DNA from 2 places in the Bacteroides parvus genome. Region 2 is predicted to be linked to the other one. Evidence: riboswitches for the same ligand, from Rfam matches in the RefSeq annotation. Region 2 holds a riboswitch; the other holds the start of a gene.

Region 1 (4,659 bases), 1.5 Mb from region 2:
TTGTTCAGTATGAAGTCGGGAGAGAATGCGATGGGGGTATCTCCGTGTTCGATGACCCATGCTTCCGACCCTGCCTCTTCGTTTTCAAAAAGTGTCTCGGTAAAGTTCTGCACACGGTTCTTGCTGAGTGTGGCATTGATGTCCCATTGCAAGCCGCAGTCCAGTTTGATGCCAGCCATCAGTTCAATACCCGTACGGTAGCTGTCGGGCACGTTGCTGGCCATGGCTTCGCCTATCTCGTTCAGCTCTCCCGTCAGTACCAGCTGGTCTTTATAGTCCATATAGTAGAAGTTGGCACCCGCATGGAGCCATGAGTTGGCGAAGGTATATCCCAGTTCGTAGTCGAACAAGCGCTCAGCCTTGGGATGTTCGGTGAAGTAGCCGTCGGTGTAGTTGTTGCGCGTAGGCTCTTTATGGGCTACGCTGAACGAACCGTATAGGCGGTGGTTGCGGTCGATTTGCCAGGACAGTCCGGCTTTCGGGTTGAAGAAGTCGAAGTCTTCGTCGATGTCCAGCTTCTGCATTCCCGGAGTGGTGGCAGTCCAGTTGTACTTGTCGTTCAGTCCGTTTATCTTGTAGTCGATGTGGCGGTATTGCAGGTCGAGGTAGGCGCTGAGGCCGCTTACCAGTTCATAATTGGCTTTCAGATAAATATTGCCGTCATTCTTTGTGGCGTTGTTGCGGTAGTAGTCGTGGTCGGGGTTCAGTTCGCCGATATAGTTCTTTACCCAAAGCACTTTTCCAAAGTGGTCGCCGTCATAGCGATTCAGTGCACCGCCTAGCGAGGCATGCAGACGGTCGGCTTTGTAGCTTACGGAGAAGATTCCACCGCCAAACCAGTTGTCCATTGCCTTCTTGCGGATAAGGTCGCTTACTTCTACCTTGCCGCCATTGTATTCGAAAGGCGACATGCCGTACTCTGTCAACGAGCGTTCGCCTTTATATTCCTGGTAGTACCCGTCGCCTTTGGTGTAATGCAGGCCGATATTCAGATTCCATTGCGAGGTGAAATTGTGGTTGAACAGCAACTGGTAATTCTTCTGCGTATAGTTGTCGGTCTGGTCGTCATAGAAATGCAGTGCACCTCCTTCGTCCGTGAGGTAATGCTTCTCGCCGTTGTCGTCTTTATAATATTCTTTGCTGTATACATGGCCGTCCCGGTCGGTGGCGTACATGAATCCGCAGGAATTGTAACGCCGTCCGTAACGTTCCATCTCCTCCTTGCTGGCATAGTTCCATGCGTGGTAAGTGCGCTCTTTGCCGGCAAAGGTTATCAGTTTGACGGAGGTATTGTCATTGTAGTATCCTCCTTGCAGATAATAGGAGTTCAGTCCCACAGATGCCCGGTCTATATACCCGTCCGTACTGATGTTGGAGAGCCGCGCATCGAACGACCAATGATTGTTGATGAGTCCCGTTCCCACTTTCACCGTCTCCTTGTGCGTATGGAAGGAGCCGTAGGAACCGTTGAATTCTGCATAGGGTTTCATGGAGAAATCACCCGTCTGCATGTTGATGCTGGCACCGAAAGCTCCTGCACCGTTCGTTGAGGTACCAGCTCCGCGTTGCACCTGCATGTCCTTGACGGAGGAGGCGAAGTCCGGCAGGTTGACCCAGAATACCGTGTGACTCTCCGCGTCGTTGATGGGAATACCGTTGGCGGTGACGTTGATGCGTGTGCCGTCTGTTCCGCGGACTCTCAGCGTGGTGTAACCCACCCCGGCACCGGCATCGCTGGTAGTAATGGCGGAGGGTGTCATACTCAACAGATACGGCAGGTCTTGTCCGAAATTCTGTTTTTTCAGTTGTTCTTTGCCTATATTGGTGAATGCCACCGGTGTGCTGTTTGTGGCACGTGTGGAGATGACTTCCACTTCCTGCAGGTTTATCACCCGCAGGCTGTCTTGTTCTTGTGCCTGCGCACAGACACCCAGTGCTGCCGTCAGGAGGCAGACCGCCATTGCATGTCTCTTCATTTGCAATTGTTTCGTTTAGATGAATACAGAAAAGGGGAACTTTTCTTCTTTTCCCTCCGCCGGCATTACCCGGATCAGGTTAATGGGTATGATCTCAGCCCGTCGTATTAGGGCACCCCTTAGTTGAAATCGGGGCAAAGGTAGGAGTTTTCGTCGAAAGTGGCAAGTTAAGTGAACGAAACTCAGAGTTATTTGTTAATTTTGTAGCATTAATTTTAAAAAAAGAATATAGTTATGTTATCATCTTTATTCATGGCAGCCTTTGCTGCCCAAGTTGCTGACGATGGTTTCAGCAAACTGCAGATATTCCTTCAGCAATTGATAGATTGGGGCGTAAGTGCCGGTGGACGTATTATTGGAGCTGTCATCATCTTTGTGGTAGGACGGTTCTTGATTTCCTTTCTTAGGAAAATGCTGGCGAGGTTATTGGCAAAAAGACATGTGGATGCCAGTATCCAGAGCTTTGTGAAAAGTTTAGTCAATATCTTGCTGACCATTCTGCTGATTATTGCCGTTATCGGCAAATTGGGAGTGGAAACTACTTCATTTGCAGCTTTGTTGGCATCTGCCGGTGTGGCTATCGGTATGGCACTTTCCGGAAACTTGCAGAACTTTGCGGGTGGATTGATTGTACTGTTGTTCCGTCCTTTCAAGGTAGGCGACTGGATTGAAAGCCAGGGAGTGTCCGGAACGGTACGTGAGATTCAAATCTTCCATACGATTCTGACCACAGCCGACAATAAGGTAATCTATATACCTAACGGTGCGTTGAGCAGTGGTACAGTGACTAATTACAGCCGTGAGGATACGCGTCGTGTAGATTGGGTGATCGGTGTAGAATATGGTGAGAACTATGACAAGGTAGAGAGCACCGTGCGTCGTATCATCTCCGAAGACAGCCGTATCTTGAATACTCCCGAGCCGTTTGTGGCTCTTCATGCCCTGGATGCCAGCAGTGTGAATGTGGTGATTCGTGTTTGGGTGAAGAGCGGAGACTACTGGGGCGTTTATTTTGATATGAACAAGAAGATTTACTCCGTATTCAACGAGGAAGGTATCGACTTCCCATTCCCGCAGTTGACGGTGCATCAGGCGAAAGACTGAGTGGGCTACAAGTTTCAATTTATTAGCTATCAGCCACTATAAGTTACGGGCTACAAGTTGTCCTGCATTATCATACTGCAGGACAACTTGTAGCCCGTAACTTAATAGTAGTCGGTAACTCCGTAGTTTATTTATAACTTAATTCTGCCTCTATTTCTTCGCAGACATCTTGTTCCAGGTTGAGCAGCTGATTGATTTCTTTTCGTTTTTCCAAATCCGTGAAATAGCTCTCCACTACTGCATAGATGTTGAAGCCGGTTGTGGAACCCGCAGCCAAATCCAATGACTCAACCATTTTCTCTACTGCTTGATGAATGCGTTTCTTACTGATAAAATGCAGTTCATTACTATGAATTAAGCTCTTTTCCATGATATTTTCTGTTTTAGTTATTGTAGTTATAACATTCTATCAAGCAAGTTAGTTCATGTAGATTGAACAGACTTGACAGTCGACCGAACGATATTTCTTTTTATATTTGCCAAAAATATAAGCGCGGCAATGAAAGAACTGTTTATAAAAATACTCCGTTTTCTGATGTTTGTACTGGTCGTAGCTTTGGGCTGCATCGGATATAACATCTATGAAGATACGTTGGCTGCTGTGTGGATACCCGTAGGGGTAGGACTTGTGGTGGCAGTCGTTACACTTCCTCTATATAAAAAATGGATATGGCTGACAACGATGGAGCAAAAGGCAGTGAATATATTGTGTCATGTGGTGTGCGTGGGTGTCATCAGTTGTTCGCTTTTTCTGGTAGGAAATTATCAGATGGCGGCTCCTGCTTCGACAAAGGAGGTGACGGTCACCGTACTTGAGAAGCTGATAAAAGAACATGAAAAGAGACGTAAAGTAGGCAAGCATCGTTATGTGTCGGACGGAGTACGTAAGGAGTATTACTTAAAGGTGGCTTTCGAGGATGGAGCGATAGAGACCTTGCATGTTTCCACAGCCACATACAACAAAGCACGAAAAGACAAACCGAAAGTCTTGACTTTGCAGAAAGGAGCTTTCGGATTGCCGGTGATAACGAAGGGGTTATAGTTCTAATTCCCCCATGCAAGACATCAGATGAGGAACAGAATGCTCTTCTTAAAGATTTCTGCGTACAAAATGTCCGTCAATCCAAATGGTGGCATGGTGTCCTTTGAATTTCAGTAATACATAATTGGGATCTGTCGGGCCTTTGCTGAAGTGTGCGCTGAACCACTCTTGCCACATTTCCTGCTTGGTGGCTTCGTCTTCTATAATCTCCACCTCACCGGTGAGCACTACGCTGTTTCCTTTTTCCTGAAAGCACAAACCTGCTTTCGGATTGGCTGCAAACTCCTTTGTTTTAAGACTGTCTTTGCCGGTCGCCAACCATACGGTTGTGGCCCCTTCCGACTTGATGTTGCTCATTGGAACGGGGCGGGGATATCCCTCTTGGTTGATGGAAGTGATGACGACGGTTTCGCATCTTGCCAAGATTTCTGCTGCTTTCTCGATTAATGTTGCCATATTGGATGTTTTTATTGATTTGATTGCTGCAAATATAGGCATGGTAATAGGAAGAGCTATTGTAAAAAATCGACTTTTATG
Region 2 (4,659 bases):
CCTGCACATTCTTGTCCCAAGCACGCAGCACAAGCTCGCCCATCGTGTCGAGTTCTGCAAACTGCGCTTCATCGTTGGCATCGTGCGTAGACCCCGGACGCAGCCCGTCTCCCAAAGAGATGGCAACGTCATACTGTGCCAGAATGTCGCAAATGTCATCAAAGTGTTCGTAAAGGAAACTCTCGCGGTCGTGCACTAGGCACCATTTGCTCATGATGCTGCCGCCACGGCTCACGATACCGCACAACCTTTTCTCGGCCAGATGCACATTATGGCGGCGTATACCGGCATGGATGGTGAAGTAGTCCACTCCCTGCTCGCATTGTTCAATCAAGGTGTCGCGGTAGATTTCCCAGGTGAGGTCCTCCACCTTGCCGTTCACTTTCTCCAATGCCTGGTAGATGGGGACAGTACCTACCGGAACGGGACAGTTACGGATAATCCATTCGCGCGTTTCGTGGATATTCTCTCCGGTGGAGAGGTCCATCAGCGTGTCGCCGCCCCATTTACAGCTCCATAAAGCCTTTTCCACCTCTTCTTCAATGCCGGAAGTGGTGGCGGAGTTTCCGATATTGGTATTTATCTTCACCAGGAAGTTACGGCCTATAATCATCGGCTCTGCTTCGGGATGGTTGATGTTGGCAGGAAGCAGGGCGCGTCCGGCAGCAATCTCCCGGCGTACAAATTCCGGTGTGATGTGCGTCTCTATTCCCAGCTCCGCGCAGTTCATGTTCTCGCGAATCGCCACATACTCCATTTCAGGCGTGATGATACCTTGCTTGGCATAGTACATCTGTGTACAGCATTTTCCTTGAAGGGCACGGTAGGGCAGGGTGATGTGCTCAAAGCGCAGAGAATCGAGTGACCTGTCGTCGCGGCGCATGCGCCCGTACTCCGACGTTATTTCGGAAAGTTGCTCCACATCGCCGCGTTTCAGTATCCACGGTTCGCGCAGGCGGGGCAGCCCTTTCTTTAAATCCACTTCGACGGCAGGGTCGCTGAACGGTCCGCTGGTATCATACACATACACTTCAAGATTCGGGGTAATCACCTTTTCTCCATCTATGAAGTTCGTACTGGGCACTTGTTCCACTTTACGCATAGCTACGCGCAATTCGGGAAACAAGGTGCCCGGCAAATATACTTTCTCGGAACGGGGGAATTTTATCTTCTGGTTCATTGCATTGTCAGTTTTATAGGTTCAAGAATGCTGTCAGCGGTGAGCTGGCTTCCGCAACAAAATTATCGGCTTGTGCGCCCAGACCTGCTTCGTATGCCATGCGTCCTGCCTCTACAGCCTGCTTGAACGCTACCGTCATGGCCACGGGGTCGCCCGCTACGGCAATGGCGGTATTCACCAGGCAAGCCGACGCGCCCATTTCCATAGCCTCTGCCGCATGGCTCGGGGCACCGATACCGGCATCCACCACTACGGGGATATTGGCTTGCTCAATGATTATCCTCAAGAAATCCCTTGTCTGCAGTCCTTTGTTTGTGCCGATAGGAGCACCCAGCGGCATGACGGTGGCGGCACCTGCCTCTTCCAGTCTCTTGCACAGTGTGGGGTCTGCCTGACAATAGGGCAGTACTACGAAGCCCAATTTGACCAGTTCCTCCGTGGCTTTCAACGTCTCCACAGAATCCGGCAACAGATAGCGGGGGTCGGGGTGTATCTCCAGTTTCAGCCAGTTCGTGCCAAAAGCCTCACGCGCCATCTGTGCGGCAAAAACAGCTTCTTCGGCATTGCGCACGCCGGAGGTATTGGGCAGAAGCTGAATGCCGGGATGTTGTATATGCACCAGCATATCATCTTCCTTATTGTCCAGTTCAATTCGTTTCATTGCCACCGTCACCATTTCCGTGCCGGATGCCAAGATGGATTGTTCCATCACTTCGTCGGAATGGAACTTTCCGGTTCCTAAAAACAGGCGAGAGTTGAACTCACGTCCCGCAATCACTAATTTTTCCATGTCAGTAGTGTTATATTAATTTTTCGTTCTTTACTTTTTCCCCTGCTTCTTCATTCTTTATTAAAGAAATGATTCTCCGCATCTCGTCTGCCGGACTATCGGCATGCAGCACCGTGCCGGATAGGGCAATTCCGCTGACTCCCGTCTGCATAATGGCGGGAATGTCTGCAATGGTAATTCCTCCGATGGCAACCATGGGCAGGCATACGTTCTCCTCCCGCATCCGGTTGACGATGGCGGCATAGCCTTCCAATCCTAATATCGGGCTTAGGTTCTTCTTGGTGGTGGTGTAGCGGAAAGGGCCGCAGCCTATGTAGTCGGCACCAGCTTTGTAGTGTTGCTGTACATCCTCAAAAGTATTGGCGGTACCGCCTATAATGTACTCCGCGCCCAGAATCCGGCGTGCGTCGGCTATGGGCATGTCTTTCTTTCCAAGATGTACGCCGTCGGCACGCAGCTTCTTTACCAGTTCCACATGGTCGTCAATGATGAAGGTCGCACCGTATTGTCGGCAAAGAGCCTGCACCTCTAAGGCTACGGGTTCTATCGTTTCCACCGGGGTGTCTTTCATGCGCAGTTGCACCCAGCGGCAACCGCCCTCAAGAGCCATGCGTGCAGCATCCAGGTACGAATATCGCTCCGTATAGTGCGTGATGAACTGCATTCCTCCGTTTTTCAGCCTCTCGTCCTTCATCTTCCTCACCCTCCGCAAGCCGCTTTGATAATGATGATGGACATGTATTCCCTCAGGGCGCATTTTGTCCATTCCGTGCGAAATACAATATGGTTGTCTACGGCCACGGCAATGCCTTGCACCGGTAGGGCAAGTTCCTCGATAAGTTGTGAAAGGGTAGTGGCGCCGGTTTTCACTTCCTTGTTGTTGACCAATACTTTCATTTTTCTGTTCATTAAGAAATAAAACAATGGAAGTAAATACAAAGAAGCGTCTTTACGGCAAGTTTAGTGAAGAAAAAAATATCCAATTCCTACGGCAGTACTAACTGCATCAGGTTCGAGGGTATAATCTCAGCCCGTCAGGGCACCCCTTTGTCTTTACGGCAACAAAGGTAAGGGAAAATCGGAAATAAAAAACAAAAGGAAGCTTTTTTTCTCCCTGTCTCTGACTTTTCTTTTCCTTACCATCTCCGTACCTATACAGACGTAGCAGATAGAGAAGAGATTACAAGAGGAAAGTAAAGCTCTTTAAAAAGAAAGGCTGCCTCTCCGAAGAAAGACAGCCTTGAAGATATACTATACACAAAGAATTATGCAATCCCGTGAGCCGTTGCTTCCGGTGCAATTTTCTTGATAAGACCTTGCAGCACTGCACCAGGACCGCACTCTGTGAAGTCCGTAGCACCATCGGCAACCATGTTCTTCACTGTTTGCGTCCAACGTACCGATGCTGTCAGCTGAGCCACCAGATTCTTCTTGATTTCTGCCGGGTCAGTATGAGGCATAGCGTCTACATTCTGATATACGGGGCACTTCGGAGCATGGATTTCTGTTGCATTGATGGCTGCTTCCAGTTCCACTTTGGCAGGGTCCATCAATGGAGAGTGGAATGCACCGCCTACCTTCAACGGTAAGGCGCGCTTGGCACCTGCAGCCTTCATCAGTTCGCAAGCCTTGTTGATACCTTCTATGGAACCGGAAATTACAATCTGTCCCGGGCAATTATAGTTGGCTGCCACGCAAACTTCACCTTCGGCACTTACCTGGGCGCAGATTTCCTCAACCTTTTCATCCGGCAGGGCAATTATGGCTGCCATAGTGGAGGGCTGTGCTTCGCAAGCCTTTTGCATAGCCATGGCACGGGCATACACCAGTTTCAGACCATCTTCAAAGCTCAGTGCACCGGCAGCAACCAAAGCGGAGAACTCGCCCAGTGAGTGACCGGCGGTCATCTCCGGCTTAAAGTCATCGCCCATGCAGAGGGCGGAAATAACGGAATGAAGGAATACGGCAGGTTGGGTAACTTTAGTCTGGCGCAGGTCTTCATCTGTACCGTTGAACATAATATCAGTAATACGATACCCGAGGATATCATTTGCTTTCTCAAAAAGTTCCTTGGCTAATGCCGAATTTTCGTACAGGTCCTTTCCCATGCCAACGAATTGGGCACCTTGACCCGGAAATACAAATGCTTTCATATTTACTCGTTTTTTAGTGTTTAAATAAAAAGTGCTGCAAAGGTAGAGGTTTTTCTGATATTCACCGCACAAACGGATGTTTTTTGTGCAATACCCTTACTTTAAGGAGGAAGCTAAAATACAATATGTATGCTTGGGTCTTCTGTGATATCCGGATACTGAAATACTTATAAATGAAACACTTCCTCCTTATTGTACTTCCTACAATTAGACCTCTTGTGTATTCTTGTAAATTACATATTGTATTCCATACGATAACAACTGAAAATGATATTGTATAAAGTAAGATATGTATTCAGTTGAAAAATAATGCTTTATAACATTGTAAAAATATTCTTTTCCTTTGTTGCAAATTAGAAAAACCTATTTATATTTGCAGCGCTTAACGAGATATATTATGCAAAACATAGAACAAAAAACGCCGTTGGCAAACAATCATATCTCTGTGGACTGTGTAGTGATTGGTTTTGACGGAGAACAGCTAAAGGTTCTGCTGATTAAGCGTGCAGGAGAGGAAGAAGGAGAAATCTTTCATG

What was found. A riboswitch is a leader RNA that binds a small molecule or an ion and turns the genes downstream of it on or off. The one in region 2 is predicted to bind thiamine pyrophosphate.
Region 1: another riboswitch for thiamine pyrophosphate. It lies ahead of JXR92_RS06595 (TonB-dependent receptor); the one in region 2 lies ahead of thiS (sulfur carrier protein ThiS).

What each region holds. Positions count from the first base shown of each region.
Region 1 covers NZ_CP084680.1:1,657,972-1,662,630, forward strand. Annotated here, with positions in the region: gene JXR92_RS06595 (TonB-dependent receptor) at 1-1,976, opposite strand, end outside; TPP riboswitch at 2,010-2,106, opposite strand; gene JXR92_RS06600 (mechanosensitive ion channel family protein) at 2,211-3,080, shown strand; gene JXR92_RS06605 (hypothetical protein) at 3,208-3,450, opposite strand; gene JXR92_RS06610 (hypothetical protein) at 3,580-4,122, shown strand; gene JXR92_RS06615 (pyridoxamine 5'-phosphate oxidase family protein) at 4,171-4,578, opposite strand; gene JXR92_RS06620 (helix-turn-helix transcriptional regulator) at 4,655-4,659, opposite strand, start outside.
Region 2 covers NZ_CP084680.1:3,152,055-3,156,713, forward strand. Annotated here, with positions in the region: gene thiC (phosphomethylpyrimidine synthase ThiC) at 1-1,180, opposite strand, end outside; gene JXR92_RS12845 (thiazole synthase) at 1,194-1,970, opposite strand; gene JXR92_RS12850 (thiamine phosphate synthase) at 1,981-2,664, opposite strand; gene thiS (sulfur carrier protein ThiS) at 2,670-2,867, opposite strand; TPP riboswitch at 2,937-3,027, opposite strand; gene fabD (ACP S-malonyltransferase) at 3,236-4,123, opposite strand; gene JXR92_RS12865 (NUDIX hydrolase) at 4,521-4,659, shown strand, end outside.